2 regions of the Lactiplantibacillus plantarum genome follow, and region 1 is predicted to be linked to the other one. Evidence: riboswitches for the same ligand, from Rfam matches in the RefSeq annotation. Region 1 holds a riboswitch; the other holds the start of a gene.
What was found. A riboswitch is a leader RNA that binds a small molecule or an ion and turns the genes downstream of it on or off. The one in region 1 is predicted to bind thiamine pyrophosphate.

Region 1 (3,216 bases):
ACGCCTTAGCCGTTTTAATGGCCGCAGCCATTGACCGTCCTTTTGCTAATTCGGCGGTAATACATGCCGATAGAGTATCTCCCGTGCCGTGGGTCCGCACCGTATCAATCCGTGGAGCCGAAAGCCAAAAGGCGGTCCCGTCAGCCAACAATACGAAGTCATTAGCTAAATCAGGATTATCACCATGCCCACCTTTAATAATGACATTGTCAGCACCTAACCCCTGTAGCGCATGTCCAGCTGTAACCATCGCTTGATTACTAGTGATTGCCTGACCGGTTAATCGTTCTGCTTCCGGTAAATTCGGTGTCACAACAGTCGCTAACGGGATCAGTTCGTCGCGAACCGTTTTAATCGCATCCGCGGCTAATAACGCCGCCCCGCCTTTCGCAATCATGACTGGATCAACTGTCAGCGGCCCAAAATCAACTCGTTTCAAGTTCTCAACGACGGCATGGACATGTTCAGCATCTGCAAGCATCCCCGTTTTACAAGCGCGAATGTCTAAGTCAGCTGCTAACGAAGCAAATTGTTCGTCAATGAGCTTCGTCGGCATTGCCATAAAATCTTGGACCCCCAATGTATTTTGAGCTGTCACGGCAACGACTACCGCGGTACCAAAAACGTGACGTGCCTGCATCGTTTTTAAATCGGCCATGACACCGGCACCGCCACCACTGTCCGTACCAGCAATCGTTGCCACTTGTGGAAATTCATTCATTAAATCTCGCGACCCTTCATTATATTTAATCAACTTTAGCAATTGTTTGAATTTCTGACACTGTCACTAAGCTCAGCCGGTCAATCAAATCAATGGCAAATGTGGCGGGACGATCGGCCGTCAGCTGACTGGCGACAAGTTCCCCCGCTCCCGCTAAGACTAAGCAAGCCATTTGCGCCGCCTGGTAAATATCGGTTGGACTAACGGCTGTAAAAGCCGCGACGATACTAGAAAGTAAATCGCCCGAGCCCACGTGACGTTGGAAAAGCGGGGTACCATTAGCGACTTTAACAACGCGCCGACCATCCGTAATAACATCAGTAGGTCCCGACAATATGACACAGCATTGAAATTGCTGTGCACAAGCTTGAGCAATTTCAACCAGGTCGCCCTGACCGCTCCCCGCATCAATGCCTTTCGCTTGCCAATCCATGCCAGCCAATGCCGCAATTTCACCAGCATTGCCCCGAATAACATCGACTTGAAAATCAGATAGTAATGCTAGCGCGACTTCTTTTCGATAAGGGACCGCCCCGACGGCCACCGGATCAAGAACGACTGGCTTATGATACTGATTAGCAAGCTTACCAACCACTCGCATTTGATCAATCTGGGTGGTGGTCAAGGTTCCTAAATTAATGCAAACTGCCCCGGCAATTTGGACCATCGTCTCTGCTTCTTGGACTTCAGCTGACATAATTGGCGAGGCCCCTAACGCGTTTAGCCCATTGGCAACGTCTTGAACCGTAACAAAATTGGCAATGTTAAAAACAATCGGATTGTGATCCCGTAAAGTATTCAATAATTGTAATTCCATAGCAATTCTCCTCCTCATTGACCGTCACACCAATCAAAAACGACCACCAATCAACATGCATTGATCCAGTGGCCGCTAACATTAGCTGTGACACTTTCCTACGCAAGTTTGAGCTTACAGGTTCAGAGGGATCGGCACTTACAGCACCATCTCAGCCCATTTTTGGACACCCCTAGTGTTTAAAAATATTCAATTACTAACCTTAGTCTAACGATTGTAACCGCTAACGTCAATCTTTCCGTTAGCCGAATCACCCTCATTGCTACTTAATTAATTAGGCATTAAAGTTTAAATTCACCGCCGCGACCGGTTATAATAAAAAGCAAATATGCCTTTAAGAAAAGAGTGATTGAAGATGCAAGCACTTGTTGTGCCAGATCCATCCGCTCAAACTATGAAACAGCTTCAATGGCAAGAACGGCCCATGCCCAACCTCGGGCCAACTGAGGTGTTGATCAAGACCCAAGCAGTCGGGCTCAATCCGGTAGATTTTAAATTAGTTACGGCGGGTAACGCCGCCTGGCAATATCCACACACACTAGGACTAGACACAGCTGGAATCGTGGAAGCGGTTGGCGCTGAGGTCACTAATTTTCGGCCTGGCGAACGAGTTTGTGGGCACGCTAATCTCGCCAATAATGGGACGTTTGCCGAATACGTGAGTTTACCAGCAGCCGTGCTAGCTAAGATTCCAACGACTGTGAGCTTTGAAGCAGCCGCCGCTAGTCTCTGCGCTGGATTGACGGCTTATCAGGCCCTCCTGCGCAAAGCCAATTTAAATGCCGCGCAAACTGTGCTGATCCATGCAGGTGCGGGCGGTGTAGGCAGTATGGCTATTCAACTCGCTAAGGCTGCTGGCAAGACCGTCTTCACGACCGTTTCACAGGCCAAGCAAGCCTTCGTGGCACCGCTGCATCCCGATGCCCAAATCGATTACCATCATGAAGATGTGACCACATGCATTCAAGACCTAACGCAGCAGCACGGTGTTGATCTGATCATTAATACCATTGGTCATGCTGATGCGGACTTACCGCGCTTAGCTTACAATGGCCAGCTTGTCTGTGTATTAGCAACTCCGGACCACTTTCCAAGTAATCAAGTTGTAACTATCAGTAAATTGGACCTCGGTGGTGCCCACCGTAGCGGTAACCCAGCGCAAGTTGCCGATCTTGGGCAAATGACCGCCGCCTTATTAGCTTTGGTCCAAACTGGCAAGGTCGACCCACTAATTACTCAGGTCTTGCACCGTGACCAACTTGTAAGTGGTTTACAACAACTCCAAGCTGGTCAAGTCGTTGGTAAACTCGTCGTGACTTTTGACGCCTGTTGATCTAAAAATGAAGATACGAAAAACGCAGCTCAAGGGCGGCCTTGAACTGCGCTTTTTGGGGTGTCAGGCGATAATCGCAACATGTGCGTATCGGCTGGGGTTACGATTATCATCGGGTGGGCGAATGAACCATGATCACCGCCGTTCAGCCGCCCATCTCCGATTAATCCCGACACCACTATCATTAATTTGATTAGGCCTAGGCGAAAGTGGCCAATTGTGCCTTGGTCAACGTATCATTCATCCGACCACTACGGAAGCCACCTAAATCAAGGGTAACGTAGCGGAATCCAAGTGATTGTAATTGACGGTTAACGCGGTCGTTAAAGACTAAGAAATCACCAA
Region 2 (3,216 bases), 100 kb from region 1:
TCTCTTTGAGCGTCTCATTTTGAAGCATCTCACTGGCCCGGCCAAGGGGACTCCAATCTTGCGTCAAAATACCGTGTGCTTGATCATAATCCCGTTGTGCCTGTTGGTTAAAGTACGGATGTAATTCGACCTGATTAATGACGGGTAAAACACCCGTTTCTTTGTTTAATCGTTCTAAATGTTCTGGTAAGAAATTCGAGACCCCAATCGAACGAATCAAGCCTAACTTCTGGGCATCAATCAGTGCCTGCCAAGCTTCAACATAATGATCCTCCTTAGGATTAGGCCAATGAATCAAATATAAATCATAATAATCCAGGCCAGCTCGATATAATGATTCTTGAATCGTATTGATAGCTTCCGTGTAGGTGTGGTGGCGACCAGGAAGTTTTGATGAAATCAAGAGTTCCGAACGCGGTACTGACGAACGCCGAACCGCTTCACCAACAGCACCTTCATTTTCATAGTTAAAGGCCGTATCTAATAATCGGTAGCCGCGATCAATCGCTGAGTCGATCACTTGCACACCATGAGCACCATTCAGTTTATATGTTCCAAAGCCAATTTTAGGTACTGTTAAACCATCACGTAACGTATAAGTTTCCAACTTAAGCCACTTCTTTCTTTTAAATTAAACGATCATTGTTAAATTTATCGTTAATTTTCTGAACGATCAGCCAAGGCATCACGAATCGCTGCTTCAAATGTTGCCGGCCGTGTCGTTGGGGCATAGCGTTCGAGCACACGGCCATCACGACCAATCAGGAATTTTGTGAAATTCCACTTGATTCGGCCATGTCCCGCCGCCTGTTTGAGGTAAGTAAATAACGGATCAGCGTCATCACCATTAACCATCACCCGTTTGGTCATGGGGAACGTTACCCCGTAGTGCCGTTGACAATAGTCATGGATCTCATCGTCATCCGCCTTTTCTTGATGAAATTGATTGGATGGCAATCCCAAGACCACTAGGCCCTCCTGCTGATACTTCTGATAAAGTTCTTCTAATCCTTTAAACTGTGGCGCCAGGCCACAGTTGCTAGCCGTATTCACGATTAGCAAGACCTGACCGCGATATTGTGACAAGTCAAGTGGCGCACCACTCATCTCAGTTTCTGTAAAATCATACACTGATTCTGCCATCGAGATCCCTCCTAAGAATATTAACCAAATACATTGCTTTATCCATAGTAAACCACAAAATTGTGACTTTTCATCATACTTTGCTTTAGTTTCCGGAAAATTGATTGCACTGAATGTCATTATCCGTTACACTAAACGTATCATTCATAGCAACTGGGGTGCCATCACGGCTGAGATAATACCCATTGAACCTGAATCTGGACAATGCCAGCGCAGGGAGCAATGCTTTTATTTGGGGAACCATCAATTCAGACTTAGCCGCCTGCCACCGATAATCGTGGTAGGCGTTTTTTGTCGCTTGGATGCGTGAATGACAAACTACTTTTGGGAGGATTTAACAATGAAATGGGTTAAATCATGGTACTTGAACGATATTATTTTACTGGCACTAATTGGTATTTTCTTTGGTGCCATCTTTATGGGGACTAATTTTGTTTATAACATTTTAAGTGCGGCCCTGACACCATTTGGTCTAAGCGGTCTGGCTAATGAACTACTACTTGGCTTATGGTGCATGCCCGGCATGTTAGCTGGCTACCTCATTCGACTAAAGGGTTCGGCAACGCTAGGTGAGCTCCTCGCAGCAACCGTCGAAATGTTTTTCGGTGGTCAATGGGGAATCACCACATTGATTTCTGGTGTCGTGCAAGGATTTGGGGCCGAACTAGGTTATATCGTCACTGGCTACAAACACTATGACTGGTTAGGCTTAACGGCTGCGGCCGCAACAACTACTGTGGTCACCTTTGGCTGGGACCTTGCCCGTAATGGTTACTATAAATTACAGCTATGGCTCTTGATTTTATACGTGGTCGTTCGCTTTATTTCGATGTTTGTTTTCGGGGGTCTGTTAACTAAAACCATCACGGACCTACTTGATCGCAGTCATGTTTTAAAATCAACGCATTAATACACTTTATAAAATGGAGGCTTTCTCGAATGGCTAGTATCGCGCTGAATAATTTAACTTACACCTATCCACAGGCGTCGACACCCATTCTGGATCGCGTTAACCTAACACTACCACGGCAAAGCTTCATCCTATTGACAGGGCCATCGGGAACAGGTAAGTCGACGCTCCTAAAGCTGATTGCAGGCTTACTACCCCTGACTCCAGATTACGGCACCATTACCTTTGATGGTCAGTCATTAACTGCTAGCACCGCTAATCAGCGCGCTCAGCACGTTGCCATGATGTTTCAGAATCCTAATCAGCAGTTTGCCATGGATACCGTTGAAAATGAACTAATTTTCGCACTTGAGAACTTACAAGTGCCCCGTGACCAAATACCGGCCCGCTTACTTAGTGCGCTTGACTTTGTTGGTATCCGAAATTTACAGTCACGACTATTAAATCATTTATCCGGTGGCGAGAAACAGAAAGTGGCCCTTGCAATCATTGTCGCTATGGATAGCGATGTCATTCTACTAGATGAGCCCTTTGCCAGTGTCGATCCGACCGCACGAGCCGTCTTGTTAGACCGACTCGTGGAACTACGCAATCAACATGGGAAGACAATCATCTTGGCGGATCATGACCTAACAGGTTACGAACGGCTCGTCGATCAAGTCGTCCAAATCAAGGACCAGCACTTACAGCTCATTGACCGCACCACCTGGTCTGAGTTATTTTCAGCCTTTACTGAGCAGCCACAACGGTCATGGTCAGCACCGCAACGCGTTGAACACCCTTGTTTTCAACTTGATCACGTCACTTTACAGGCAGGTGATCGTCAACTATTAGTACCGACAACGCGTCAATTGTTGGCACAACACAATACGCTGATCACGGGTCCTAACGGTAGCGGTAAATCCACGTTATTTGAAGCCCTCGTCCGTCTGCATCCCTATACTGGCGAAATTCGTTACGAAGGCACACCTATCGATAAGCTAAAACGCAAACGCTATGCTCGCCATGTCGCCTTGCTCTTCCAGGACGCTGAGACCCAGTTTTTAAACATCACGGTCGCTGAAGAACTGGCTCAAAGTAAACGCTATGCGTATGGCGACTACTTTACCGCGGACCGTATTCAAACGGCCTTAGTGCAACTCAACTTATCCGGTCGTGATGAA

Region 2: it holds a riboswitch for thiamine pyrophosphate, as region 1 does, so the genes downstream of both, E5260_RS14380 (ECF transporter S component) here and thiM (hydroxyethylthiazole kinase) in region 1, are expected to answer to the same signal.

What each region holds. Positions count from the first base shown of each region.
Region 1 is NZ_CP039121.1:3,144,379-3,147,594, forward strand. It holds gene thiD (bifunctional hydroxymethylpyrimidine kinase/phosphomethylpyrimidine kinase) at 1-721, opposite strand, end outside; gene thiM (hydroxyethylthiazole kinase) at 747-1,538, opposite strand; TPP riboswitch at 1,617-1,722, opposite strand; gene E5260_RS14830 (zinc-binding dehydrogenase) at 1,894-2,871, shown strand; gene larE (ATP-dependent sacrificial sulfur transferase LarE) at 3,071-3,216, opposite strand, start outside.
Region 2 is NZ_CP039121.1:3,041,180-3,044,395, forward strand. It holds gene E5260_RS14370 (aldo/keto reductase) at 1-607, opposite strand, end outside; gene E5260_RS14375 (glutathione peroxidase) at 658-1,143, opposite strand; TPP riboswitch at 1,288-1,381, shown strand; gene E5260_RS14380 (ECF transporter S component) at 1,484-2,053, shown strand; gene E5260_RS14385 (ABC transporter ATP-binding protein) at 2,083-3,216, shown strand, end outside.